Regions from separate parts of the Acidovorax sp. BL-A-41-H1 genome, predicted to be linked through region 2. Evidence: predicted binding sites of a transcription regulator. Region 2 holds the regulator's gene; each other region holds the start of a gene.

Region 1 (9,686 bases), on a different contig from region 2:
TCATGGGCGGGCTGCTGCTGCTGGCGCTGTCGGCCGCGGTGGGGGTGGCCGTGACGCTGTGGATGGTGTGGAACGTGCGCCGCCTGCGCGACTACGCCCTGAGCGTGCAGGGCCCGGCCATTGGCGACGAGGCCGGGTTGGCGCCCACCGCGCTGGCCGTGCCCCAGGTACCCGGCGAGCTGGGCGACCTGGCGCGCGCCATGGACCGCATGCGCGCCCGGCTGGAAGGGCGCGACTACATCGAGGGCTACGTGCGCGCTTTGACGCACGAGCTCAAGAGCCCCGTGGCTGCGATCCGCGGCGCGGGCGAACTGCTGCAGGACGATTTGCCCCCAGCCGACCGCGCCGGGTTCGCCACGCAGGTGGTGCAGCAGAGCGAGCGCCTGCAGCGCATCATCGACCGTCTGCTGGAGCTGTCTAAGCTGGAGCAGCGGCAGCATGCCGAGGGCAGCGCGCCGGTGGCGCTGCAGACCTGCGCCGAAGTGGCGATAGACCAGACCCGGGGCCGCGCGGCACAGAGGGGCATCACGCTGGAACTGCATGGCAATGGCCGCAACGGTGCTTGGGAGGCCGAGCTGGTGACCATGGCAGTGACCAACCTGCTGGACAACGCTATCGACTTTGCGCCTGCGGGCAGCACGGTGCGGGTGGAGCTGGATGGCGCCACCCTGGCCGTGCAGGACCACGGCCCCGGCGTGCCCGACTACGCGCTGCCGCGTCTGGGTGAGCGGTTCTTCACCACAGCGCGGCCAGGCGGCGAGCGCAGCGGATCAGGCCTGGGCCTGGCCATCGTCCGGCGCGTGATGGCGCTGCACGGCGGGCACATGACGGCAGGCAACACGTCGCCCGGCCTGCGTGTGGTGCTGGAGTTTGGCGCGGGCTAGGAGCCAGCGCCAGTCGATGGCCCGCCAGGTCATTGCGGGCGAGCCACTTCACACCGGCCTCACAAACTTCATAGCGCCCTCACCCCCGGGCCCAACACTCCCCGCACATTCACTTGCGGAGGATTCCTTGAAACACCCCCTGTTCGTCAAACTGGCTGCGCTGGCAGCCGTCGTCGTGCTGCTGCTCATTGGCCTGGGGCTTATCGAAGAAGTCGTGCACGACCGGCAACGCTACCGCAGCCTCACGGCGCAAAGCGTGGCAGACAGCCTGGCCGGGCCGCAGACCCTGATGGGGCCGATGATTCACAGCGCCTGCGTGGAAACCTGGGAGGTCGAGACCGGCAAGGGAGCAGAGCGCCGCATGGTCGAGCAGCGCCGGGAGTTCATGCTGACCGCCATGCCCGAGCAGCTCAAGCTCGCCACGAGTGCTGCCATGGAAGAGCGTGCACGCGGGGTGCACAAGGTGAACGCCTTCAACCTCAAGGCACAGGTCACTGCGCAGTGGGCATCCCTGGCCAGCCTGCAGCCAGCGAGCACCATGAAGGACTCGCGCATGAACTGCGGCGCACCCATCGTGATGATGGCAGTGGGCGATGCCCGTGGCATCCGTACCGCGCAGCTGAGCCTGGGTGAGCAGACCCTGGCCCTGAAACCCGGCACCTTCCACCCTAGCTACAGCCGCGGCCTGCACGCGCCCCTGCCCGAATCCCTGCGCAGCAGCAAGGACGGGCTGACCGCAACGCTGGAACTGGAGCTGGTGGGCACCGAACGCGTTTCCATCGTGCCCCTGGGTGGCAGCACCGAAGTGCTGATGACCAGCGGTTGGCCCCACCCGTCGTTCACCGGGCGGTTTCTCCCGTCGGAGCGGGAGGTCAAGGCCGACGGGTTCTCCGCCCGGTGGCGGCTGTCGTCGCTGGCCACCACGGCACAGGCCGATGTGTCCAGCGGCAAGCCCGTCTGCATGGGCAGCTACAGTGAAGGCACACCTGAACAGGCGCCCGCCCGCGCAGATTGCGCCGACAGCTTTACCGTGGCGTTTGTCGACCCGGTGAACCCGTATTCGCTGAGTGACCGCGCCACCAAGTACGGCCTGCTGTTCATTGCCCTCACGTTCGTGGCCGTGGGGTTGCTCGAACTGATGGGCCAGGGCCGGCATGCGGCACCGCTGCGGGTGCACCCCGTGCAGTACCTGCTGGTGGGCAGCGCGCTGTGCAGCTTTTTCCTGTTGCTGGTGAGCCTGTCGGAACACGTGCCGTTTGGCGTGGCCTACGCCATGGCGGCCGCGGCGTGCGTGCTGTTGCTGGGGTACTACGCCAGCCACGTGCTGGGCGGCCTGGCGCGCGGCATTCCGCTGAGCGCGGGCGTGGCCGTGCTGTATGGGCTGCTGTATGTGCTGCTGCAACTGGAGCAGACGGCGCTGGCGGTGGGTGCCATCGCGCTGTTCCTGGTGCTGGCTGCCGTGATGGTGCTCACGCGCAAGGTCAACTGGTACGGGTTGTCGGCTGGCGTATCGCCCCGATCCGCCACGGGCGACGCCGTGCAAGGTGGTGCGGCATGACGGAACCGACCGCGTATTGCGAGCCCCGGCGTCCGTGGGCTTTATACCTTGCAGGTGGGGCTCCGGTGACGTCGGCCCACCTGTCGGAGTACGAAGCGTTGCGGGTGCAGCGCTACCGGGACCGCCTGCTGCAAGCGCTGCAGGCACGCGACAAGGCGGCCCTGCGCACGGCCAAGCACGCTGTAATGGTGGCAGCGTTCGGCCAGGCAACCGAGGTGGCATACCCGCGGCCGGTCACCCCGCCGCCACCCGTGTCACCCGCGCTGCGCCGTGCCTTGCGCGACCTGGCGTGGCGCATGAGCGGCCTGCTGGTGCACGAGCGTTCAGGCGGTGTGCGGTAAGTCATCGCGATACAAACCCCTTTGTGGATTCATGCTGTGCAGCACGCGAGGCTGGCTCTCGCTGGAGTGCGGGTCGGCCCGCGCTTCAGGCGCCCGCGCACTCGGGCTCCGGCGGCGCGTGTGCTGTGCGGGACGTGTCAGCGCACGACGCGCCGCCACAACCGTGGATCAACGCGTCTGGCAGCGCGCCAGGGGCATGAACGATGCCGGTAGATGGGTCGAACCCCACGCGGCGCAGGTGCAGGGCCAGTGCAGCATCCATGCTCTGCGCGTGCTGCGGGAACCACAGCGCAAGCTCCCCGGCCATCACGCGCAGAACGTTCAGGTCACCCTGCTGCGCCCGTGCGGTCGCCTCGCGCATCACCTGCAGCACGACGCGGTGCTGGGTGGCATGGCAGTTTCCCGAGGCAAACCGGGTGGCCACCATGAACCGGTCTTCCTGCGCGAAATGGTTGTCCGTATGGTCTACCAAAGACTGCCACGCGGCCATCAAATGCGCATCCGGCGCACCGTCCACGGCAGCGAGCAGGTCGACAAACTCGTGGTGGATGTCGTCCATCAGCGGCAGATCAAGAGCGAGCGCATCTGACCATTCGAGTCGGGCCATCGCGGAGTCCTTTGCAAAGTACTGAACAGGGCCCCAAGCGTAGGCAGCACACCCGCAGGGCGCATTGACCCAGGTCAGATGACTGGCGGGCTGGCGTTCCAGCACCGGCAGGTTGCCATCGGATTTGGCGAGGGTGGGGCGCCACTGCCCACGATTGAATGGTCAGCACCCATGAAAAAGCCCCGCGATTGCGGGGCTTGTGGGGTGGACAGAACGAGCAGCCGAAATAGCGTCTGCTTGTGCCTGCCTGCCCCAGCAGCGCCGTGGCGCCACCAGATCATCAGTTCTGGCTATACATGCGCTTGGCGTCGTCCACACACTTGGATTTGGCATCACCCGACATCGCGTCACAGCGCTCGCGTGCGGCCTTGTAGTTCGCTTCGTTCTTTTCGGCGGATGCGTCCTTGCGGGCTTCGGCCACGGCTGCGCCCTGACCGGCGGCGGTATTGGCCGGCTTGGCCTGGGCCGCTGCCACCTTGGCGTTTTCCTTGGCCTTCACGTGAGCGGCCTTGGCGTCCTTCACGCAGACATCCTTGGCGTTGCCCTGCTGGTCATCGCACTTTTCCTTGGCAACGTTGTACTCCGCATCGGCACGGGCCTCTGCCAGCTTGCGGGTGTTGCGCTCGCTGGGCTTGTACTGCGATTCCAGTTCGGCCTTTGCGACATCTTCAGCGCCCTTGGCTTCCTTGGTGCAAATGTCCTTGGCGTTACCGTTCATGCCGTCGCACCTTTCCTTGGCTGCTTTGTACTCGGCCGAGATGCGGTCCTTGGCGGTCTTGTGCTCTGCAGACGTCATGGCGAAAGACGAAGTGGCCATCAGGCCGGCTGCCACGGAAGCAATGAGGGTACGGGTGAGTTTTTTCATGGTTTTCTCCGAAGGGAAATGGGGCTTGAATTGCGTTCCTGCGGTCCGCGGCCAGCGCGGCCGCCGAGGGAGGAACCGCACGGAAACAGTCAGTCGTTGAAACGGAAATCGGGGTGGCGGGACTGCCAGTCATTGAGCTGCTGCTCTGCGGCATCACGGGCGATGCCGTGGCGCTCCTGCAAGCGGCCCAGCAGCTGCTCGCGCTTGCCGTCGATGACATCGAAATCGTCGTCCGTGAGCTTGCCCCACTGTTCGACCATCTTGCCCTTGAACTGCTTCCAGTTGCCCTTGACGGTATCTTCATTCATGGTGTGCATCCTCAAAATCTTCGCCCCCGCCATCCACTCGGGTTGCGTGGAACACGTGCCTGGTGCGATGGAAATGACTGTAGAGATCAAGCGGTGCGCACCACGTAGGCGCAGCCGTGCGCGGCGCGTCAGTGCGCGACTACGGCGCGTGACAGCGAATGCTCCGCCGGGCGTTCCAGGGGATGTGGCGCCACCTGCGACGCGACTGAGCGCAGCCACACAACACCGCATGTAACTTTTGGTACGCGCGCGTTTCGATATGTGAGCGCTAACCGGGCGGTCAGTGCGAATGACGGCGGAGTGCAGTTCCGGCGCGGGTCGCGTCCAGGAAGTGGCGCGCTTGGCCCGGTTTCTGCTATGACAAGAAATCCGCCGGCGGCCGGGATCGGATGGGCAACACCCAGCCACCGAACGGTGCCACAAACTGTCATACGAAGGTTTCTTTTCGTGACGTTTGTGTCGTGCAGCCATTGAAAGTGTGTGTTGAAGTAACGAAGCACCGCATCAAGCGGGCGATCCCACCCCCACGATCATGCAAAAATCAAACGAGGAAGCCTTGGCCACAAAGATGCCCGAGGCGCAAGGAGAGGCAGCCACCACGGTCACGCCCGAAGACGGCTCCAGTGCAACGCCCGCCGGCCTGGCGGCGTTGTTTGCTTCAGTGGCGCTGGCCGCATGTGGCGGTGGAGAAAGCGGGGGCAGTTCCGCCCAGCCGCTGCCGCCGCTACCCAATCCGACCGTCCCACCCGGAGCTGCCCCGGCGCCTTCGCCAACGCCAGGTCCTGCACCTGCCCCCGGGCCTGCGCCGGCTCCTTCGCCCACTCCACCCGCACCGGCTCCGGGCCCTGCGCCAGCGCCGGCGCCCCCGGCTCCGCCCACGCTGGGCACCTACACCTATAAATCGGCCACCACAGACCAGGAAGCCGCCCGCTTCCTGCTGCAGGCGCAGTTTTCGGCGTCCGCCACCGAGATTGCCGCGTTGCGTGGCACGACCTATGCCGATTGGGTGGACAGCCAGTTCAACGCAACCGCAGGCATCAGCGGATGGGATTGGCTCAACCAGCGCGGCTATGCCGCGATCAGCAACGACACGTCCTACTACGACCAGACCTACCCCGCCGACTACATGATCTGGCACCAGCTCATGCAGTCCCCGGACGGGATGCGCAGGCGGGTGGCGCTTGCCTTGTCGGAGATCTGTGTGGTGTCGCTCACCGGCCTGGATTTCAACTGGCGCAGCCACGCCATGGCGCACTACTGGGACCAGCTGTGCACCAACGCCTTCGGCAACTACCGCAAGGTGCTCGAAGACGTCACGCTCAACCCCGCGATGGGCTACTACCTGAACACGCGCGGCAACCAGAAGGAAAACACCGCTACCGGTCGCCAGCCCGACGAGAACTACGCCCGCGAGGTGCTGCAGCTCATGTCCATCGGACTCGTCATGCTCAACCCTGACGGCACCCCGAAGAAAGATGGGACCGGGAAGCCGCTGGACAGCTACACCCAGAGCGATGTCACCAACCTCGCGCGTGTCTTCACCGGGTACGACTACGACCTGTCGCAGAACACGCCGACAACGGTACCGGGCACCACACGCGTCGTACCCAGCACCACCTTCGCCCGGCTGCCGATGGCACTGACGGAATCACGCCACTCCGCGCTGGCGGCGACCTTTCTGGGCACCACGATAGCCGCCAGCACGCCCGGCGCTGCAGCACTCAAAACCGCGCTGGACACCATTTTCAACCACCCCAATGTCGGCCCGTTCATCGGCAAGCAGATGATCCAGCGGCTGGTGACCAGCAACCCGTCACCTGCCTACGTGGCGCGCGTGACGGCGGCCTTTGACAACAACGGCCTCGGCGTGCGGGGCGACATGCGCGCTGTCGTCAAGGCGATTTTGCTGGACGATGAAGCGCGGGCGCCATCAGGCCTGGCCCAACCGGGCTTTGGCAAGCTGCGCGAGCCCATGCTGCGTTTCGTGCAGTGGGGCCGCACTTTCGGCATCACTTCAGCCCGCGGCAGCTGGAAGATTGGCAACACCGGCGACGCCGGCTCGCGCCTGGGCCAGAGCCCGCTGCGCTCGCCCTCGGTGTTCAACTTCTTTCGCCCCGGCTATATCCCGCCATCGACTGCGCTGGCTGCCGCAGGCGCGGTGGCGCCTGAGTTCCAGCTCGTCAACGAAAGCAGTGTGGGCGGGTACCTGAACTTCATGCAGGACGCGATCCGGCGGGGCATCTTCGTCAGTGCACCCGAGCTTCCCAACAGCACCAACTCGGCCAACAACGGTTACGACATCCAGGCCACCTACGCCAACGAGCTGGCGCTGGTGCTGGACGCGGACGCACTGGTGGCGCGCGTCAACCTGCTGATGACCGCGGGCCAGCTGTCGGCGGCCACGGTCAAGCTCATTGCCGACGCGCTCAAGGCCACACCTCTCACGACTGCCAGCACCGACGCCGCCCGGCGCGACCGCGTAGCCGCGGCGGTCTTCCTGGTCATGGCTTCGGCCGAGTACCTGGTCCAGAAGTAGCCAGCCGGCCACCCCGCACAGAACCCAACCGAAGCCACACGCCATGCACCTGCTTCAGCCAGAACTCCACACGCGCCGGGCTTTCCTGCGCCGGTCCAGCCAGCTCGGCCTTGCCGGAACCGCACTGCCCTTTGCGCTCAACCTCGCCGCGATGGGCGAGGCAGCAGCGTTTGATGCCACCGACTACAAGGCCCTGGTCTGCGTCTTCCTGTACGGAGGTAACGACTATGCCAACACGGTCGTCAACTACGACGACGCCAGCTACAACCGCTACAGCACCATCCGCGGTGGTGGCGGCGGGCAGACAGCGGGCGGCATTGCGCTGGCCAAGGCCGACCTCTTGAACACGCTGCTCAAGCCCACCACAGGCAACGAGTTGGCGGGCGGACTGCAGTACGCGTTGCACCCCGCCATGACAGGGATGACCAACCTGTTCAACACTGGGAAGGCGGCGGTGCAACTGAACGTGGGGCCGCTGGTGGTTCCGCTGACGCGCACGCAATACAACAGCAGCAACCGCACGCTGTACCCCCTGCCGCCCAAGCTGTTCTCGCACAACGATCAGCAGTCGGTGTGGCAGTCTTCGTCGCCAGAGGGCTCCACCGTGGGCTGGGGCGGCAACCTGGGCGACCTGGCCCTGTCATCCAACAGCAATTCACTGTTCACCTGCATTTCGGTCACGGGCAACGCGGTGTTCCTGTCGGGCGATTCGGCTCTCTCCTACCAGGTCAGCACCAATGGTGCTGTGGCCATCAATGGCGTGAAAAACAGTGTGTATGGCTCGACCGCCGTCCGCTCGGCGCTGACGACACTGATCCAGCAATCGAGCACGCAGACGCTGGAGAACGAATACAACCGTGTGACGAAACGCGCGGTCCAGTCGGAGACCCAGGTTTCCAGCGCGCTGTCCAGCGCGGTGGTGGCCACGCAGTTTCCTTCTGGCAACCCGCTGGCCGACCAGCTCAAGACCGTGGCGCGCCTCATTGCATCGCGCAGCGCTCTGGGCAGCAAGCGCCAGGTGTTCCTGGTGTCGCTGGGCGGGTTCGACCTGCACGACAACCTCATCAGCCAGCAGCCCGTTCTGATGCAGCGCCTGAGCGATGCCATGACGAAGTTTTATGACGCGACTGTGGAACTGGGCGTGGCCGACAAGGTGACTGCGTTCACTGCGTCAGACTTTGGCCGCACGCTCAGCTCCAACGGCGATGGCTCCGACCACGGCTGGGGCAGCCACCACTTCATGGTGGGCGGCGCCGTCAAGGGTGGTGCGTTCTACGGTACGCCCCCGCCGGTGAGCGTCACCAACACCACGGCGCCGGAAGACCAGTGGCATGTGGGCCAGGGCCGCCTGCTGCCGACCACGTCGGTAGACCAGTACGCCGCCACACTGGCCAAATGGTTTGGCGTGGCCGACAGCGAGCTGGTGGGCATGCTGCCCAACATCACGCACTTTGGCGCCGCGGCCAACCGGCCGGACTACCCGGTGAACCTGGGATTCATGCGCTGACAACCCGCCAGCGCTTCCGGGCGCTACAGCGGCGGTGGCGTCGTGGCGGGCGGCCATGACGTCGCGGGCCGGTTGATCTGGCCCGCGCTCGGCCCGACGCGCCAGTACACGGCGACAGCAATCGCTGCGGCGCCCCCGCACACCACGTCGCGCATGTCTGACAAGACCCGTGCGAATGCGCCTTACCGCGCGCAGCGCATGGCTTCAATAATGCGCACATGACCTCACCCGCTCTTCCCGCGTCCGCCCGTTCCCTCCGCCCCCGCGTGGTCATCATCGGCTGCGGCTTCGGCGGGCTGGAAGCAGCCCGCGCCCTGCGCAAAGCTGCGGTGGATGTGACGCTGGTCGACCGCGCCAACCACCACCTGTTCCAGCCGCTGCTTTACCAGGTCGCCACGGCCGGGCTGTCTGCGCCCGCCATTGCGGCGCCCATACGGCACCTGTTTCGCCACCAGGCCAACGCCACGGTGTTGCTGGGCGACGTGACCGGAATCGACGTGGCCGCGCGCACGGTGCGCCTTCGGGACGGGCTGGCCCTGCCGTACGACCACCTCATCGTGGCTGCAGGGGCCACACACAGCTACTTCGGCCATGACGAGTGGGCCCCCTTTGCGCCCGGGCTCAAAACGCTGGACGATGCGTTCGACATCCGCAGCCGCATCCTGCTGGCCTTCGAAGCGGCCGAGAAGGAGCCCGACCCCACCCGCCGTGCCGAGTGGCTGACCTTTGTGGTGATTGGTGGCGGCCCCACGGGCGTGGAGATGGCGGGCACGCTCGCCGAAATTGCGCGGCACACCCTGCCCGGCGAGTTCCGCCACATCGACCCGGCCACTGCGCGCATCCTTTTGGTGGAGGGAAGCGACCGCGTGATGCAGTCCATGCCGCCCGCGCTCAGCCAGCGCGCGCAGGAACAACTGGAGAAACTGGGCGTGGAGGTACGGGTGAATGCACGCGTGACGGGCATTGATGCGCATGGATTAATGGTCCAACCAGCCCCAACCGGAGGAAACGAAAGCACCGACAGCTATCGCATTCATAGCAAATGCGTGATCTGGGCCGCCGGTGTGGCCGCGTCGCCCC
Region 2 (9,686 bases):
GATGGCCAGGCCGATGCCGAGCCTGGCGAGCACGCGCAGGCGCTGCTCGGTCTCCTGGGCGTCCTGGAGCAGGATGCTCTCGGTCAGCTCGAGTTCGAGAAGTGTGGGGGGCAGCTGGTGCACGGCCAGTAACCGCGTGATGCGGTCGACGAAATCCGGCTGGCGAAATTCCAGCGCAGAGACGTTCACCGAAATCATGATCGGGCTGCCACTGTGCATCCACACCGCAGCTTCACGCACGGCCTGCTCCATCACCCACGCACCCAGGGTCACGATGAAGCCTGATTCTTCGGCCAGCGGGATGAAGACGCCCGGCGAAACCGAGCCGAACTCCGGGTCGGTCCAGCGTGCCAGGGCTTCGGCCCCGGTGATGCGGCCTGTGGCCATATTCACCTGCGGCTGGTAGTGCACCGCCATGCGTTGCTGCCCCAGCGCCTGGCGCAGGGCGTGCTCCATCTGCATCCGCGAGAGCAGGTTGGCGTTCATTTGCGGCTGGTAGAAGCCGTAGTTGCCACGGCCCCGGTCCTTGACGCGGTACATGGCCGTATCGGCCTGCTTGATGAGGTCGTCCAGCGTCGCGCCGTCTTGCGGATACAGGGCAATGCCGATGCTGCACTGGATGGAAAAACCCATTTCATCGAGCATGAAGGGCTTGAGCATGTCGTCCAGCACCCGGCGCGCTACGCCTTCTGCCACCACGGCGTCGCCACCGTGAAGGTAGATCACGAACTCGTCACCACCCAGGCGGCAGAGCATGTCGGTCTGCCGCAGGCAGGCCTGCAAACGCTCGGCCACCAGTTGCAGCACCCTGTCGCCAAAGGGATGCCCCAGCGAGTCATTGATGATCTTGAAGCGGTCGAGGTCGAGGAACAGGATCGCAAACCCTGTGTCGCTCTGGCGTGCGCCCTGGATCGCAGTGTCGACACGCTGGGACAGCAGCAGCCGGTTGGGAAGGCCCGTAAGGGCATCGCTATAGGCCAGTTCCTCGATCCGCTTTTGCGCCGCATGCTGCATCGTGAGATCGCGCATGAAGCCGATGCTCTGGACGATGCGCCCCTCATCGTCGCGCAGCGCCACCCACGACAGCTGTACGGCACAGTAGGTGCTGTTCTCGCGAGGGAGCCACAGCTCGCCCTCCCAGAAACCTTCGCGCTCCCATCCTTGCTGGACACGTTCCATGAAGGTCGGGTCGGAACCCACGCCGAACAGGGCGGCCGCCATGCAGCCCTCGAACGACCGGGCCGCAGGGCCCACCAGGCGCTCACACCCCGGGTTCATGCGCATCACGCGGTGAAGGCTGTCAGCGATGAAGATGGCGTCCAGGCTCGACTCGAACACGCGCGACGCAAGCCGCAGGCTGGCCTGTATCTCGGTCTGGCGGGTGATGTCGCGAAAGGAATAGACCCTGCCGACCGGCTGCCCGTGGCTGAACTGGGGGACTGAGCGCAGCTCCAGCACGCCACCGTTACGCAGCTGCACGATGTCCGTACTGTCCTGCATCGGCTCGCGTGCTATGGCTGCGAGGCGTTCTGAATACTGCGCAGCGTCGGCCACCTGCGCAGCCATGTGGCCGTAAACAGCGGCATCATTGCGCTCGACGAGCAAATCCCACGGCATGTCCCACAGCTGCGCCAAGCGCTGGTTGAAGGCGCGTACGCGGCCATCAAGGCTGCAGACCAGCACACCGTCGGCTGCAGAATCGAGCGTGGCCCTTAGCTCCGACAGCAGTGTCTCGAGTTCGCGCTCGGTCGCGTCCTGCGTACTCCGGTCCAGCATGGTGACCATCAGCACGGCGCTCGCATGGTCGGGCAAGGCAACCCGCGACACGCGCCGCTCCACCGGTACAAGCATGCCTGCCGTGTTGAGCAGGCTGGTGAATGAATGGATGCCATCAGCAGTCACCTGCGACGGCTCGCTCCAGAAAGCCAGGTCCTGCGGCGTCGCAGCAAGACCCATCACATGGGAGCCGACCATGTCGTCCACATGCCGGCCCGTGAGCCGCGCTGCGGCCGCGTTGGCCTGGATGATGACCAGGCTCGCCTCGTCCACCAGCCACACCGCCTCCAGCAGCTGGTCCAGCCAGATCTGGGGCGAAAGCTGTGTCACGCGTTGTCCCCATCCGCTTCGGGCGGAACCGCGCGCTCAAAGAAGTAACAGATCCTCTGGCGCGGCGACAGGTAGTCCAGCGCCTCGCGCGGGAGCTGCGACGGCTTGAGGCTGCGCCGAATACCCAACTCAGGCACAGTTTCAAGGTCTAGGATCGGGGCTTCTTCCTTGGGCACCTTCGGGTCGTGAACGATCACCTTGGGTCGCAACGGGCGCGATGAGTTGACAGAGGCGACGATCGCGTAGCGGTCATTGACCAGCTGCACGATGGATCCAGGCGGGTACACACCCATCATGCGTATAAATGCTCCCAGCACCACGGCGTCAAATCGCGACTTGTGCTGCGCAAAAATAACCGACAGCGCCTCATGCGGGGTCAGCGCATCCAGCCCGTTGGCCGGGTTGCAAATCCTGTCATAGCGGTTGACCAGCGCGAGCACCTGGCTCATCCGCCCCAGATCCGTACCCGACAGACGCCCCGGAAAACCCGTTCCGTCGGCCATCTCGTGGTGGCGGCCCACGGCCGTCAACACCCCATCGCTGTATCCCATCCGGCGCGCCAGCGCCACCGACTCGGCGACATGGGTTTCGTACCGGGCGCGCTCCATCAGCGGCATTGATGCGGTCGGGTTCCTCAGATTGGGGGGCAGCCTGGTCTTGCCGATGTCATGAATCAACGCGGCAATGCCCAGGTCGTTGAGCTCGTCGCTTTTCATGCCAAGCGAACGGCCAAGCAGGAGGGAAACGACCATCACATTGATGGGATGCAGCCCGCTGCGCTCGCCCACCCCCTCCGAGAGCAGCCGGATCACCGAGTCACCGTTTTCAAGCACGTCCGCTACGCAGCCAGACACCAGGGCGTCACCCTTGCTGCGCGCCTGCCCGGGCTGATCGGAAACGGCCCGCTCCATCGCCTGGTACTGGCGCGTCGCGTCTGCAAATCGCTGGTCGCAAATCGCAAGGGCGCGGTTTTGCGCCTCCAGCCGGCGGCGTCTGCGTTCGGTTTCAGGGTCTATCGCAGGCGGGGCTACCTGCGGCGCAGCGGCACCGCCCGCTTCGGCGGCCAACACGCTTGCCGTCGCCGGCTCGTCCGCCACCGGCGCAGCAGGGTCGCGCCACTGCGCATCGCTTTTGCCGGGCACGTACCGCACATCCTTCAGGCCCAGCTCGCGCAGCGTCGCGATCTGATCGGCAGAACCCACCCGGAAACTGCTGACCGGGAAAGGGTGCTGGAGCCAGTTCAGATCCAGCTGCACATACATGCCAATGCGCAGCTGGCTGATATCGATGAGGATGGAAGAGTTCACGGTCTGAGCGCACGATACATGGGGACTTCAGTGCCACCAATGGTTACACGGATTATCGCCGGTGCGCTCTCAAGAGTAAGACACCCCTGCTCAGCGCCATGCCAAGGACGTCGCCACCCGGAAAGCAGGCCCGTGGTGTTGCGAAGACGAGACGAAAGCCAGGCCCCCGTGGGTTCAGCGGCACCACAGCGACGGCTTGTAGACCAGGTCCATCCACAGCGCCCAGGCTGCCACTGCGCACAGCAACCCGCCCGCAAACCGGCTGCCCCATTCGGCGCGCACGAGGTTCAGCCGTGACCGGACGGCTGTCCAAGCCCACGGCCCACCGACCAGCCAGAGTCCACTGCCCAGGCCGAACAACGCCATGCTGAAGGCCCCTTCGGCCGGCCCGCCGCTGAGCGCGGCCACCAGCAGCGCCGAATAAAGGAGGCCGCAAGGCATCAGCCCCCAAAGGAAACCGGTGGTCATCAGACCCCCATGCGACCGGACCATCGGCTGTACCTTGCCCCAGACGGCGCGCCCGGCCTGCTCCACCCATTGAGGTTGCCGCGCCTGAACCATCATCATCAGCCCCCAGCCCATCACCGCAACGTGCATCAGCGTCCAGGCGGGGCGCAGTGCCGTGGCCTGCTGCGTGAGCCATGCCAGGCTGTCCATGGCTGCCGCGGCAAGGGCGCCCACGGCCGCGTAGCTACCGATGCGCCCCAGATGAAAGGCCACCGTACGCCAAGTTTGATGCCACGGGCGCTGCGCCTGCCACGGGGCTGCCCACTGCACAGGCACGCCCGTACCAGCCTTGTCTTCCGCACCGACACCCGGGCGCCCCCCTGCACCCACCAATGCGCCACAAGGGGCGGAGCACATGGCAAGACAATGCGATCCGCCCACCAGTCCCATCACCAGCGCCGACCACGCAGCCGCGCTCAGCATGACCTGGCTCCCACCGGGTCGTCGCAGCAGTCACCCAGGCACACGCCTGCGCCATGCGCACCCATGGTGGCGATGACTGCGAGGGCAACGACCTGGCATGGCATGGATGTACTCCGTTCAGATGATGCGCGAGAAGCGTGCCCGGTAGCGGTCGGCCTGGAGATAGCGGTCAAAAACCATCGCCACGCCGCGTACAAAGAACCAGCCCATCGGCGTGACCTCGACGCCATCAGAATTCATGCGCACCAGACCCTGCTCGGCCATTTCTTCAAGGCGCGTGAGCTCCGCAGCAAAATACTGCTTGAAGTCGATCAGCCAGCCTTGCTCGATGGACTCGAACAGCACTTCACCCTGGCACATCAGCGCCATGATGACGGCGCGGCGCACAAGATCGTCCCGCGTCAGCGCCAGGCCACGGACGATCGGTAAACGCCCCTGGTCGAGGAAGTCGTAGTACTCCTCCAGCGTCTTGGCGTTCTGGCTGTAGGTGGCCCCCACCCTGCCGATGGCCGACACGCCAAGGGCAATGAGGTCGCAATCAGGCTGCGTGCTGTACCCCTGAAAATTGCGATGCAGGCGCCCCTGCCGCTTGGCAACCGCCAACGCATCCGAGGGCAAGGCAAAGTGGTCCATGCCCACGTACACGTACCCAGCGTCCAGGAAGGCGTCGAGCGACCGAGACAGCATCGCCACCTTGGCCGAGGCCGCAGGCAGCTCGGCCGACACAATGCGGCGTTGCGGCTTGAACCGCTCGGGAAGATGGGCGTATGCGTACAGCGCGATGCGATCGGGCCGCAGCTGGGCCACCTGGGCCAGGGTACGATCAAACGATTCGGGCGTCTGCCGGGGCAGGCCGTAAATCAGATCGACGTTCACCGAGTCGAAGCCGAGCGAGCGAGCCGACTCGACGAGCGAGAACACCTGCTCGGCAGGCTGGATCCGGTGCACGGCCTTCTGCACCTCCGCATCAAAGTCCTGCACGCCAAAACTCAGCCGGTTGAAACCCAGTTCGGCCAGGACTGCCAGGCGGTCAGCATTCACCGTGCGCGGATCGACTTCGATCGAGTATTCACCGCCCGGTGCCAGCGTGAAGCTGCGACGCAGGACAGCCATGAGTTCACGCAACCCATCGTCCGAGAGGAATGTGGGTGAACCGCCGCCCAGGTGTAGCTGCGACACCACCTGCCCTGTTCCGCAATGGGCGGTATGAAGGTCAATTTCGCGGCTCAGGTACCGCAGGTAAAGATCGGCCCGGTCGTGGTGCTTGGTGATGATTTTGTTGCACGCACAGTAGTAGCACAACGATTCGCAAAAAGGAATGTGCACATAGAGCGACAGCGGCAGCGCCTTCGCAACCGTTCCGTTCCTGCGCTGATCGAGCGCCAGCACATAATCTTCCTGCCCAAAGGCTTCGACAAAGCGGTCAGCGGTGGGGTAGGAGGTGTAGCGTGGCCCCGCTACATCAAATCGGCGCAGCAGGTCAGGGGAGACAGCGGTCATGGGCATCCTTCGGAACGCCCTGACTGTGCCGCAGCTGCCGCGGGCAGTCCTTGATTTACATCAAGCGGCCACAAGGCGCTGACTGCGACAATTTGACGCATATCATTTGGCCCCATGAGGTCAACCGTCATCTGTTTGATGCAGATGCGGAGTATCCTTATTTTCCGCAACTAGTTCCACCGGCCATGAATCCGCTCACCATCAAAGTCGCCTGCTCGAACTGCAACCTGCGGGAGCTGTGTATGCCCGTAGGACTGAACGAAGAACAACTGCAGCGCATCGACGAAGTGGTGGCCGTGCGGCGCAAGGTCAAGCGCGGCGCAACCTTGTTTCGCAACGGCGAGACATTCACGTCGCTGTATGCGATTCGGACCGGGTTCTTCAAGACCTGCGTGGCCACGGAAGATGGCCGCGACCAGGTAACGGGTTTTCAGATGGCAGGCGAGATCATCGGCCTCGATGGCATCGTGAACGACCACCACACCTGTGACGCCGTTGCTCTGGAAGACGCTGAAGTCTGCGTCATGCCATTTGACCGCATTGAGGAGTTGTCGCGCGAGGTCACGGCCCTGCAGCACCACGTGCACAAGATCATGAGCCGCGAGATCGTGCGCGAGCATGGCGTGATGCTGCTGCTGGGCAGCATGCGTGCCGAAGAGCGCCTGGCGGCCTTCCTGCTGAACCTGGTGCAGCGCCTGCACGCCAGGGGCTTCTCGCAGTCAGAACTGGTGCTGCGCATGACCCGGGAAGAGATTGGCAGCTACCTGGGTCTCAAACTCGAAACCGTGAGCCGCACCTTCTCGAAATTTGTCGACGAACAGATCGTCGAGGTCAAGCAGCGGCATGTGCGCATCCTGGACACCGACGCGCTGCGCCGCATTGTCAACAGCCAGCAGCCTTGCCACTGAGCAGGGCGTGGCCGGAGGGTTCTCGGGAGGCCTGCTCATTTGACAGCGCGGCTCAGCCGCCCGGTTGAACCTGTCAACACCTTCACCGCGCACTGTTGGGCAATGGGCGGCTCGGCGACTGCAACCTGCCCTTGAAGGCTCCCGGCCTGGCTTTCGCCGACAGTTCAGGCACAGCCCGAAGTCTTGCGGCAATCGTCCGGCCGCTCTCCGTCGGGTACCGGGCACCGGTTGAGCTCGAACGGCGACATAGCCAGCAGCGTGGTGAGCGCACTGGAAGCCATGGTGACCACCCAAAAAGCAAAAAACGCCAGCGTGTAGACGCCTTCCCGTGAAAGTGGCACGGGCTGGCCAAACCAGTGCAGGTCATGAGGATCGACGAGCGCAAAGACGAGCATCTCGAGCACACCTGCCATCAAAAAGGCAGGCCATGCTATCCACATCAGGCGTTGGGTCCACATCGCGCTTGTCTCCTCTTTTTTTCAGGATCGGTTGACCAGGGTCGCAGGTGTTGCGCAAGCCGCCCTAATCGGACAGCCATGGCAGGGATCAGCGTGGTGCGTCTTCGGCAGGGGTGGCCGCGTGGTTGCGGGCCTTCACTGCTGGCAACAGGCTCTTGTCGGCACCCTGCAGGGTCTTGTTGATCTCCACGCCCTGGCGGTAATAGTCTTCCGCGACGACGGGGTCAGGCCGCGAGATGGCCAGCCACAAGGTGACGAATCCGGCAATGATCACGATGACGGGGCCAGAAATGATCAGCCAGACATGGCCGAACTTCCACCAGGGGGCGGCAGCGGGGGCCGAAACGGCTGGAACAGCGTTGGATGCCATGGAACTCTCTCCTTGAATAAATCACAGCCCGGTCAAGAGCGTTGGCGGTAGCACCGCGAATAAACAGATCAGCGTGGCACCAGGAAAACTGACTTTTCAGTGACATGGGCCGCAGAACCCACGGCTTGCACGTCAAAGTGCACCGGATGCGAGCCTGGCGTGGCAGAACCGTAAGGTATCTGCAGCCGCACAGCCACCCAACGCGACTCTGCCGGCCCAATCTCTACATCGCCGTCAATCGATGTCTCGATCCCCTGCAAGCCGCGCGCAGTGATCTGGTAGCGCTGCGTGCCCTCGGTCGCATTCATGACCTGCAGCCGGTAGATGTTCTCGAGCTTGCCGCCCGCCACAATGCGCGACAGGGCTGCGCGGTCGCGCACCACGTCCACCTTCAGCGGCGTGCGCGTGACCAGGCTTGCCAGCATTGCCACGCACAGCGCCACCAGCACCGCGCCATACACCAGTACCCGGGGGCGGAACACGCGCTGCATGATCTGCGACTGGTTCCAGCGCCGAGCCACGGCGTTCTGGGTAGAAAAGCGGATCAACCCCTTGGGGTACTGCATCTTGTCCATCACAGTGTTGCAGGCATCCACGCACAGCCCACAGCCAATGCACTCGTACTGCAGGCCCTTGCGGATGTCGATGCCCACCGGGCACACCTGTACGCAAAGCGTGCAGTCGATGCAGTCGCCCAGGCCCTTGGCCTTGTGGTCCACCGTCTTGTTGCGCGGGCCGCGCGGCTCGCCGCGCTCGCCGTCGTAGCTCACGATGAGCGTGTCCTTGTCGAACATCGCGCTCTGGAAGCGCGCATACGGGCACATGTACTTGCAGACCTGCTCGCGCATGTAGCCCGCGTTGCCATAGGTGGCAAACCCGTAGAACAGCACCCAGAAGATCTGCCAGCTTCCCTGGAGGGCCAGCAGCTCGCCGCCCAGCTCGCGGATCGGTACGAAGTAACCGACAAAGGTAAAACCGGTCCACAGCGCCACACTCAGCCATGCCACCTGCTTCAAAAACTTTTTGCGGACTTTCTCGAAGGTCCAGGGGCCGTTGTCCAGCCGCAGGCGGGCACTGCGGTCTCCCTCGATCTTGTGCTCGATCCACATGAATATCTCGGTGTACACCGTCTGCGGACAGGCAAAGCCGCACCACAGCCGCCCCGCCACGGCCGTGAACAGGAACAGCGACAAGGCCGAGATGATGAGCAGGCCCGTCAGGTAGATGAAATCCTGCGGGTAAAGCACCAGCCCGAAGATGTAGAAACGGCGGGCGCCCAGGTCGAACAGCACCATCTGGCGTTGGCCCCACTCCAGCCATGGCACACCGTAGAAAGCCAACTGGGTCAGGATCACCATCGCCCAGCGCCAGCGGGCAAACACGCCACTGATGGAGCGGGGATAGATCTTCTTCTGTGCTTCGTACAGCGAGACAATTTCACTTCCCGCCGTGGCATCGGAGGATGCGACCGGGCTGATCGGAATGACCTTGCGAGCGGGCCCGCTGGGTGTATTCATGGTGTCTCGACTGCGTTGAAGCCAGAAAGCAAAAAAGGAAAAAACCGAAAGGGCAACGCCTGCGCGTTGCCCCGGGGACGGTCAGCGTGCCGCTGCGACCTGCTTGTTCGACAGGCCCCAGACATAGGCCGACAGCACACCAATCTGCGCGTCGGTCAGCTTGTCTGCCTGTGCAGGCATCTGGTTGACCTTGCCGTTGTTGATGATGGCCGTGATGGCCGTCTCACCCCAGCCATGCAGCCAGATGTCGTCCGTCAGGTTGGGCGCGCCCAGCGCCTGGTTGCCCTTGCCGTCCATGCCGTGGCAGGCAGCACAAGCACCGAACTTGGACTTGCCCAGCGATGCACGAAGCGAGTCGTGCGGGCTGCCAGACAGGCTCAGCACGTAGTGCGACACGTTGCGCACGTCTTCTGCCGTGCCCACTGCAGCCGCCATGGGGGGCATATTGCCGATACGGCCCTTTTCCAGCGTCTCGCGGATTTTGTCCGGAGTGCCACCATGCAGCCAGTCGCCGTCGGCCAGGTTCGGGAAGCCCTTGCTGCCGCGAGCGTCCGAGCCGTGGCACTGGGCGCAGTTGTTCATGTACAGCC
Region 3 (9,686 bases), on a different contig from region 2:
GGCCCGAGCGCACGCCGCCCGCACTGCCGGCAGCAGGTCAGCCCAGCCCGACAGCGGACAGCCTGTGCGGCAAGTTCCGCATCCCCACGCTGCGCAATGTGGCCGAACGCACGCGGTTCATGCACAACGGCTTTTTTGGCGACCTGCGCGAAGTGGTGCGCTTTTATGCCACCCGCGACAGCAACCGCGAGCGCTGGTACGGCCCTGCAGGCGTACCCGACGACCTGCCCGCACGCTACCGTGCCAACCTGGAAACCGGCAAGGCACCATTCAACCGCCCCGTGGGCGCTGCCCCTGTGCTGACCGAATCCGAGGTCCTCGATATCGTCGCCTTCCTGCGCACCCTGAGCGACAGCAGCGTGCTGGCCGCAGCGCCTCGCCCCGCCGGCCCTGCCGGCCCAGCTGCCCTGGGCGCACCATGACCTGCGCCCACCTGACGGGCGGCGACGCGCATTGATCAGCCTGCCCGGACGCGCGGCCGCGCCTTACCATCCCACCATGCCCCGGCCCCGCATGCTCCTTGCCCACCAGCTGTCGCTGCTGCTGACCGCGGCGGTGGTGCTGGCGGTGCTGGTGGTGGGTGGCGTCACGCTGTGGAACCTGCGCAGCGGGTTTACCGACTACCTGCGGTTGCGCGACGAAGAGCAGCTCACCCGCCTGATGGAGATCGTGGAGCGCCGGGCCGCGCTCGACCCGAGCATGGAGTGGCTGCGCGGCAATCGAGAGGCATACAGGTCCCTGGTGGACGAGCTGGTGGGCCGCCCCCGGGCAGAACGGCGGCGCCCTCCGCCCGGGCCAGGCGCTTGGCCAGGCGGTGGCGAGCCGCCCCGCGAAGGACCACGGGACCGGCCCCCGCCACCCCCCCCACCACCGCCGCCGCCGGGTGGGCCGACGGGCAACCTGGGTGACCGCATCGTCATCACTGACGCGCAAGGCCGCTGGCTGGCCGGGCGCGAGCAGCCTGCCCACGCTGCCCGCGTCACGCGCGCCGTCAAGGTACGTGGCGAACCTGTTGCTCTCATCGAACTGGTGGCCGAGCCCACCCCCGAAGGCCTGGATGCGCGCTTTCTGCAACGACAGACGCGCGGGCTGCTGATGGTTGCCATGGCCACCGTGCTGGCTTCACTGCTGCTGGCCTGGTGGGCGAGCGGGCGCTGGAGCCGCCCGTTGCGCGCGTTGCAGAGCGCCACCCGCGACATTGCCAGCGGACGGCGCAGCACGCGCCTGGTGCCAAAGGGCGCCCGCGAAATTGCCCAGCTGATGGACGATGTGAACGCCATGGCGGCCGAGCTGTCGCGCCTGGAAACCGCGCGCCGCCTGTGGCTGGCGCAGGTATCGCACGAGCTCAGAACGCCGCTGTCGGTACTGCGAGGCGAGCTGGAATCCATCGAAGACGGCATTCGCCAGCCCACGCCGGCGGTGATGGCTTCGCTGCGCGAAGAAGTGATGCAGCTGCACCGTCTCGTGGACGATCTGCACACCTGGTCCACGGCGGAACTGGGGGGGCTGCCCTGCACATTTGCGCCGCTGGATGCGCATGCACTGCTGCTGCGGGTGGCACGGCGCTTTGCCCCGCTGGCCAAAGCCCAGGGGCTGCAACTGCACATGCCGCAGGCCGACAACGCCGCCCTGCCTGTGCACTGGGACGCAGGGCGCATCGAGCAGCTGGTGTCCAACCTGCTCACCAACAGCCTGCGCTACACCCATGCGCCGGGCGTGGTACAGATCGGCTGGACGGCCCGCCCCAGCGCCGTCGAGATCACGGTGGAAGACACGCCCCCGGGGGTGAGCCGGGAAGACATGGCACAGCTGTTTGAACCCCTGTTTCGCGCCAGCCGCGCACGCCAGCGCAGCACCGGCCCCGGCAACGCCCACAGCAGCGGGCTGGGTCTTTCCATCGTGCGCAGCATTGCCCAGGCCCATGGGGGAGAAGCCCGCGTTGACAGCTCGGCGCTGGGCGGGCTGCGCTTTACCGTCGTGCTGTCAACACGCCCCGGCAGCTCCCGCAAAACCACGCCATGACGCCCACGCCGCCCACCATCCTGCTGGTCGAGGATGACGCCAAGATCGCCGACATGCTCGCGCACTACCTGCGCGCCCAGCCCTTTACCGTGGACTGGTGCACCGACGGGCTGGACGCCGTGCGGCGCGTGCGCGAGGCCCCCCCGGCGCTCGTACTGCTGGACCTGATGATCCCCGGCCTGGACGGGATCGGTGTGTGCCGTGCCATCCGCGAATTTTCGGCCGTGCCGCTCATCATGGTGACGGCGCGGGTGGACGAAACCGACCGGCTGCAAGGGCTGGACCTGGGTGCCGACGACTACATCTGCAAGCCCTTCAGCCCGCGCGAGGTGGTGGCGCGGGTGCGTGCGCTGCTGCGACGGTCTGCCCTGGGTGCGCCCCCGCCCGACACCGGCGCCGCCTCTGCACCCGGGCTCACCGTGCATGAGGGCCCCCAGCAGATCCTGTGGGCCGGCGCACCGCTGCCGCTGACCGGTGTGGAGTTCCGGCTGCTGCGCATGCTGCTGCAAAGCCCGGGCCATGTGTTCGACCGCGCGCGTCTGCTCCACAGCCTGCACGATGACTGGCGTGACGTGAGCGACCGCACCATCGACAGCCACATCAAGAACCTGCGCCGCAAGCTGGAGCAGGCCGGAGTGCACGACATCGCGATCACCGCGGTCTACGGCACCGGATACCGGCTGGATGCGCCCCCCCCACCGCCGGGCCTTGCGCACGGCACGCAACCAGCGGCGCCCGGCAAGCGCGCTTAACACGAAACGTATTCCTCGACTGACGCACGGGCGCTGCACGTTTTGCGCTGCAGCATTAAGCTGCCGGGTTGCTTTTTTTGCACACAGCCCATCAGGACCGCTTACCCATGACTTCCTTGTTCGAACCCACCCACGCGGGTGACCTCCAGCTTGCCAACCGCATCGCCATGGCGCCCCTCACGCGCAACCGCTCGCCCAACGCCGTACCCACCGACCTGGTGGCCACCTACTACACGCAGCGCGCCGGCGCCGGGCTGATCATTTCCGAAGCCACCGCCATCTCGCACCAGGGCCAGGGCTACGCCGATGTGCCCGGCCTGTACGCGCCCGAACAGATCGCCGGCTGGAAGAAGGTCACGTCATCCGTGCACGCTGCGGGCGGCAAGATCGTGGTGCAGCTGTGGCACGTGGGCCGCGTCTCGCACACCGACCTGCAGCCCGGCAACGCCGCACCCGTGGCACCCTCAGCCATTGCGGCCAAAACCAAGACCGTGCTCATCAAGGACGGTGTGCCCACCTTTGTCGAGACCTCGATGCCTCGCGCGCTGGAGCTGGCCGAGATCCCCGGCATCGTGGCCGACTACCGCCGCGCCGCCCGCGCGGCCATCGACGCCGGCTTTGACGGCGTGGAAGTGCACGCCGCCAACGGCTACCTGATCGACCAGTTTCTCAAGACCGGCAGCAACCAGCGCACCGACGCCTACGGCGGCAGCATCGAGAACCGCGCGCGCCTGCTGGTCGAGGTGATGGCCGCCGTCACGGCCGAAATCGGTGGTGGGCGCACGGGCATTCGCCTGTCGCCGGTGACCCCCGCCAACGACGTGGTAGAAGCCGACCCGCAGCCGCTGTTCGAGCACGTGGTGCGCCAGCTCGGCCCCCTGGGCCTGTCGTACGTGCATGTGATCGAAGGCGCCACCGGTGGCCCGCGCGAGGTGGAAGGCCGGCCGTTTGACTACCCCGCACTCAAGGCAGCGTATACGGCCGCAGGCGGCAAGGGCGCGTGGATGGTGAACAACGCGTACGACAAGGCCCTGGCCGAAAAGGCGATAGCCGAAGGCGCCGACGTCGTGGCGTTTGGCCGCCCGTTCATTGCCAACCCCGATCTGGTCGAACGCCTGAAAGCCAACGCCCCGCTCAATGAAGTGCACCGCGCCACGCTGTACGGCGGTGGCGTCGAGGGCTACACGGACTACCCGGCACTGAACGCCTGAGTTCGCACCCGCGGGTCACTGCGTCTCCGGACCGCGCGGCTTGAACGTCGCGCAGCCAAAGCGCAGCACGCGGAGGCAGGTGCCGCCTGGCATTGGGCGACACAGCCGCTCAGAGGGATGTGAGCGCCTTCACCCGAGCCCGATGGGGCTGGGCGCGCGCTGCACGATGCGTGTGAAAAGCCGGTCGTAGGCCGGGTCTCGTGCCTGGCCGGATGCCAGCGGGTTGCTGTTGCCCGCAAAGGCGGCGTCCAGCGCAGCCCAGTCCTGGGCCGTCAGGTGCTGCTGGGCGGCGGGCAGCACCACCGTTTCTTCCAGCCGCATGTGCTCCAGGTAGAAGTCGATGTAGCGCAGCAAGGCCGTGGAAAAGGCCTCGCGGCGCACGTCGCCCATCAGCTCCCAGGCCAGCAGCAGGTGCTGCAGTTCGCGCACGGCAGCCTCGCCGCCGGCATGGTCCCGTTCAAGCCGCTCGATCGCCTGCGCCGCCTCGGGCGAGCGCTCGGCCACCTTGGGGAACAGCCACTCGGACTCCTTGGGGTGGTGCTGGCGCTCGGGCACCTCGTCGATGTAGAACAGCATGGCGCGCATCACATCGAAGAACGCGGCAGGCTCGTCACCCGGGCCGCGGTCGAGCATGAGGCGCAGGGACTGCAGCACCGCCGCCAGGGACGAGTGCTCTTCGCGGATGACCCGCAGACTGGACGGTGACATGGCGGGCTCCCGCAGGGTGTGGCGAAGCCCCGAGCTTGCCACGCAGCCTAGGGCGGCCACTGATGCAGGTCAAGAAAACACGCGGCGCACCGCGCATCACGGCGCCCTGCACACCGCTCAGCTTTTACCGTTCACCTGCCCATAAAAAAAGCCCCGCTGCATGGTGCGCGGGGCTTGCGGGTGAGAGCGTTGCCGGGGCACCCCAGGCATAGCCTCCACACCACTGCTTACGATCTGCGTTGGAAGCGCGTTCAGCGCGACAGCAGCGCCTGGCTGGAGCCCTGGCGGGCAGCGCCCAGCGACGGCCGGGCCGAAGCCACCTGCTGCACGCCGCTATCGTGCCCGCGGCTCAGCGAATCCGACAGGCGGAACTGCTGCACCACTTGCGACAGCAGCGCTGCCTGCTCGCGCAGCGAGGCGGCGGCGGCGGCAGATTCCTCTACCAGCGCGGCGTTCTGCTGCGTCATGCGGTCGATCTCGCCCACCGACTGGTTCACCTGGCCGATGCCGGCCGACTGCTCGGACGCAGCGGCCGAGATCTCGCCAATGATGTCGCCCACGCGCTGCACGCTGGAGACGATCTCGTTCATGGCCGCACCGGCCTCTTCCACATGCTTCACGCCGCCACCCACGGCCGCCACGCTGTTGCTGATCAGGCCCTTGATGTCGCTGGCCGCTGCGGCCGAGCGCTGGGCCAGGCTGCGCACTTCGCTGGCCACCACCGCAAAGCCGCGGCCCTGCTCACCTGCCCGGGCGGCTTCCACGGCGGCGTTGAGCGCGAGGATGTTGGTCTGGAACGCGATGGAATCGATCAGCCCGATGATGTCGCCGATCTTGCGGCTCGAGGCCGAGATCTCGTGCATGCTGGCCACGGCCTGCTGCACCACCGAACCGCCGCGCGTGGCCGTTCCCGATGCCGAAGCGGCCAGCTGGTTGGCCATCTGTGAGGACGATGCCGTCTGCTGCACGGTGGCCGTGAGCTGGGTCAGCGACGACACGGCTTCCTGGGCGTTGCTGGCGGTCTGCTCGGTGCGCTGCGAAAGGTCCTGGTTGCCGCTGGCAATCTCCTGGCTGGCCGTGGCAATGTTGCCGCTGGCATCGCGCACCTGCGCCACCAGCGTGCCCAGGCCCTGCTGCATTTCGCGCAGGGCGCGCTGCAGGTCGGCCACTTCGTCCTTGCCATCGGCAGCAATGTTCTGAGACAAGTCGCCCCCGGCAATCGCCTGCGCCATCCTGCGCGCGTCTTCCAGCGGCCTGCAGATCGAGTTCATGTTCATCAGCGTGGTGGGCACCACCACAATCACCGTGATGACCACGGCCAGCACAAAAAGCCACTTGGTCTGGTTGGAGACGTCCTGCTGCTCCAGCGTTGACTTCTGCACTTCGGACTGCAACACGGCATCGAGTTCCTGCATGAGCTTGTCGGCCTGGTCGAACTCGGCCACCGCCTTTCCGCTCATGCGGTTGGCAATGGTGGCCGTGTCATACCCGCTGGCTTCCAGCTGGCGCGCCACATGCCCGAACAGGTCGCGGTAGCTATCGAGCTTGGTGACAATGTTGCGCACCACGGGGTTGTCCGAGTCCTCATCGCCTGCGAGGAACTTCTCGGCAATCTTCTTGGCCTGCGCCAGGCTGGCTTTCCACTTGTCGTGCGCGGCCTTCACGGCCTCCGGCTTTTCGTAGCCGATGATCATGTCCTTTTCGTGCTGGCGGATGGCACCCATCTCGCCGCGCAGCTCGGCCATGTAGCCCACTTCGGCAAACGAGTGCGCCATGAACTCGTCGCTCATGGCGTGGATGCGGAACATACCCAGCATGCCCGCGCCGCCCAGCAAGCCCAACAGGCCCAGCACCACACCGATCGCTCCCAGCATCCGCATCCGGATGGTGAACTGCCTCATGAAATTCTGCATGACCTGTCTCCTCAACTGTCTGCGGTGCACACCCGCATTTGCACGAAAACGCTACAAAATGTTTGACAGTCTGACAGAGATCGGGGCACGGTCAACTACGTAGTTTCACAGGCGCCAGCGCTTGAGCAACAGTGCGTTGGCCATCACGCTCACCGAGCTGAGCGCCATGGCCGCACCCGCCACCACCGGGCTCAGGTAGCCCAGCGCCGCCAGCGGAATGCCTGCCACGTTGTACGCAAACGCCCAGAACAGGTTCTGGCGGATCTTCATCACCGTGCGCCGCGAGATGTCGAGCGCAGCGGCGACCAGCATCGGGTCGCCGCGCATCAGCGTGATGCCGGCGGCATGCATGGCCACGTCGGTGCCGTTGCCCATGGCCATGCCCACGTCGGCCGCGGCCAGTGCGGGCGCATCGTTCACACCATCGCCCACCATGGCAACTGTGTGATGCGCGGGGTGGCCCACAGAGTTCCCCTGTTGCAGCGCACGCACCGCGGCCGCCTTGTCGCCGGGCAGTACCTCCGCCATCACTTCGCCGGAATCGGGGTCCAGCCCCAGGCGGCGGGCCATCACCTCGGCGGCGCCGCGGTTGTCGCCCGAGATCATCACCGTGCGGATGCCGCGGTCCTTCAGCGCGGCCAGCGCCTCGCGCGCGCCGGGCTTGGGCTCGTCGCCAAAGGCCATGATCGCGCGCAGCACAAGGCCCTGTGCCGTGCGCTCAGCCACGGCAGACACCGTGGCGCCTTCACGCTGCAGGGCGGCGGCACGGTCGGCCAGCGGTCCGTCCTTCAGGTCCGGCACGCCCAGCTCGTCCATCCAGCGCAGGCTGCCCACCAGCCAGCCCTGGCCCTGCACCTCGCCTTCGGTGCCACGGCCGGGCACGGCGCGCACGGCGTCGGGCGGCTGCACCGCCAGCTTCTGCTGCGCTGCCGCAGCCGCCACCGCACGCGCCAGCGGGTGTTCGCTGCCGCTTTGCACCGATGCCACCGCCGCCATCACCACGGCGGCGTCCAGCCCCGGCACGACTTCAAAGGCCGACAGCCGCGGCTGGCCCACGGTGAGCGTGCCGGTCTTGTCAAACGCCACGGTATCGACCTTGTGCGCCAGCTCCAGCGCCTGCGCGTCCTTGATCAGAATGCCGTGCCGCGCCGCCACGCCGGTGCCCGCCATGATGGCTGCGGGCGTGGCCAGCCCCAGCGCGCAGGGGCAGGCAATCACCATCACGGCCACCGCGTGGATCAGCGCGCTCTCCAGCCCCACGCCCATGGCCAGCCAGCCGCCCAGCGTGATGAGCGCAATGCCCAGCACCACGGGCACGAACACGGCTGACACCTGGTCTACCAAGCGCTGTATGGGCGCCTTGGCGGCCTGCGCGTCTTCCACCAGGCGAATGATGTGGGCCAGCACGGTCTCGCTGCCCACAGCCGTCACCTCGATCACCACGCGGCCATCACCGTTGATGGAGCCGCCCGTCACCGGCGCGCCCACGTCGCGCGGCACCGGCAGCGGCTCGCCGGTCAGCATGGATTCATCGACCTGGGTGTGGCCCTCACGCACCACGCCGTCCACCGGAAAGCGTTCGCCCGGGCGCACCACCAGGTGGTCGCCTGCCATCACCTCGGCCACGGGCACGTCCACCTCGCCATCCTTGCCCAGCAGGTGCACCACATCGGGCCGCAGTGCGTGCAGGGCGCGGATGGCGGCGGTGGTCTGCTGCTTGGCCCGGGCCTCCAGCCACTTGCCCAGCAGCACCAGCGTGATCACCACGGCCGACGCCTCAAAGTACAGGTGCGGTGTGTGCCCTGCGTGTGCCGTGAGCCACAGCCACACCGACAGCCCCCAGCCCGCGCTGGTGCCCAGCGCCACCAGCAGATCCATGTTGCCGCTCAGCGCTTTGGCCGCGTGCCAGCCCGCCTTGTAAAAGCGCGCCCCCAGGATGAACTGCACCGGCGTGGCCAGCGCAAACTGCACCCACGCGGGCAGCATCCAGTGCTGGCCGAACAGGTCCCCCAGCATGGGCAGCACCAGCGGGGCCGACAGCAGCAGCCCGATGGCCACCGGCATGAAGCCCGCCCAGGGCGATGCATCGGCGGCAGCCTCTGCCGCTGCGGCCGTCCGGGGCTCGTAGCCCGCGTTGCGCACCGCGCGTCGCAGCAGCGCATCCATGGCGGCGGTGTCGGCCGCGCTGGATGCCGCAAACGCAATGCGCGCCGATTCGGTGGCCAGGTTGACCGATGCCTCCTGCACGCCCGGCACCTTGCGCAGTGCCCGTTCCACGCGGCCCACGCAGCTCGCGCAGGTCATGCCGCCGATGCCGATATCCAGGGCCTGGGCCGGTGCGTTGCCGGGCAGGGAAGAGGGGTTGGTGGGGGTGGAAGAAATGTTCATGGCGGTGATGGTGATCCTTGACGCGATGGCAAGGTCAAGCATTGACATGGGTCAACCCTGATCGCGAGAGTGTCTTGCACCGCGCTTGACTCTGCCACGATGTCAAGCTTCATCATTTGCCCGGACCGCAGCCATCGGCACCTGCAGATGGCCCGCAGCCGCCAATAACCCCCACTGAAAGGACACCACCATGCAGACCACCACATTCCAGGTACAGGGCATGACCTGCGGCCACTGCGAGCGCGCCGTCACCCAGGCCGTGCAGCAGGTCGACCCCGCAGCCACCGTGCGCATCGACCGCGCCAGTGGCAAGGTCGACGTGGACAGCACCGCCCCGCGCGAAGCCCTGGCAGCCGCCATAGCTGAAGAAGGCTACACCGTAGCGGCCTGAGCGCCATGCCTGTGCCCCAATCAGCCACCCTTCCCCACGCAGCCGCAGCGCCCCAAATCCGGGCCACCGGCTGGCCGGTGGCCATCGGCACGGCAGCACAGCGCGCAGGGGTGTCGGCCCGCATGGTGCGGCACTACGAATCGCTGGGCCTGCTGGCCGACGTGGGCCGCACCGACAGCGGCTACCGCCAGTACACCGAGGCCGATGTCCACACCCTGCAGTTCATCCGCCGCAGCCGCGACCTGGGGTTTTCGATGGAAGAGATCGCCGAGCTGCTCACCCTGTGGCGCGACCGCAGCCG

The links. Region 2 encodes FNR, which switches genes on or off when oxygen is low (the NO sensors DNR and NnrR bind a similar motif). Its sites were predicted from a motif close to TTGATNNNNATCAA; they were not measured.
Region 1: the regulator FNR is predicted to act here: its motif matches at 3,455-3,468, upstream of ACTPOI_RS03705 (hemerythrin domain-containing protein).
Region 3: the regulator FNR is predicted to act here: its motif matches at 4,753-4,766, upstream of ACTPOI_RS02560 (hemerythrin domain-containing protein).

Annotation. Positions count from the first base shown of each region.
Region 1 is NZ_JBPVJQ010000003.1:574,709-584,394, reverse strand. Features, by position in the region: gene creC (two-component system sensor histidine kinase CreC) at 1-884, shown strand, start outside; gene creD (cell envelope integrity protein CreD) at 1,012-2,442, shown strand; gene ACTPOI_RS03710 (hypothetical protein) at 2,439-2,783, shown strand; gene ACTPOI_RS03705 (hemerythrin domain-containing protein) at 2,869-3,390, opposite strand; gene ACTPOI_RS03700 (hypothetical protein) at 3,671-4,255, opposite strand; gene ACTPOI_RS03695 (CsbD family protein) at 4,345-4,563, opposite strand; gene ACTPOI_RS03690 (DUF1800 domain-containing protein) at 5,096-7,099, shown strand; gene ACTPOI_RS03685 (DUF1501 domain-containing protein) at 7,143-8,606, shown strand; gene ACTPOI_RS03680 (NAD(P)/FAD-dependent oxidoreductase) at 8,825-9,686, shown strand, end outside.
Region 2 is NZ_JBPVJQ010000006.1:992,352-1,002,037, reverse strand. Features, by position in the region: gene ACTPOI_RS17835 (EAL domain-containing protein) at 1-2,106, opposite strand, end outside; gene ACTPOI_RS17830 (HD-GYP domain-containing protein) at 2,103-3,413, opposite strand; gene ACTPOI_RS17825 (sulfite exporter TauE/SafE family protein) at 3,588-4,343, opposite strand; gene hemN (oxygen-independent coproporphyrinogen III oxidase) at 4,461-5,843, opposite strand; gene fnr (fumarate/nitrate reduction transcriptional regulator Fnr) at 6,029-6,751, shown strand; gene ACTPOI_RS17810 (hypothetical protein) at 6,916-7,209, opposite strand; gene ACTPOI_RS17805 (FixH family protein) at 7,298-7,579, opposite strand; gene ccoG (cytochrome c oxidase accessory protein CcoG) at 7,648-9,096, opposite strand; gene ccoP (cytochrome-c oxidase, cbb3-type subunit III) at 9,178-9,686, opposite strand, start outside.
Region 3 is NZ_JBPVJQ010000003.1:311,777-321,462, reverse strand. Features, by position in the region: gene ACTPOI_RS02580 (cytochrome-c peroxidase) at 1-422, shown strand, start outside; gene ACTPOI_RS02575 (ATP-binding protein) at 499-2,022, shown strand; gene ACTPOI_RS02570 (response regulator) at 2,019-2,774, shown strand; gene ACTPOI_RS02565 (alkene reductase) at 2,882-3,985, shown strand; gene ACTPOI_RS02560 (hemerythrin domain-containing protein) at 4,115-4,693, opposite strand; gene ACTPOI_RS02555 (methyl-accepting chemotaxis protein) at 4,945-6,606, opposite strand; gene ACTPOI_RS02550 (heavy metal translocating P-type ATPase) at 6,712-8,910, opposite strand; gene ACTPOI_RS02545 (heavy-metal-associated domain-containing protein) at 9,185-9,385, shown strand; gene cueR (Cu(I)-responsive transcriptional regulator) at 9,391-9,686, shown strand, end outside.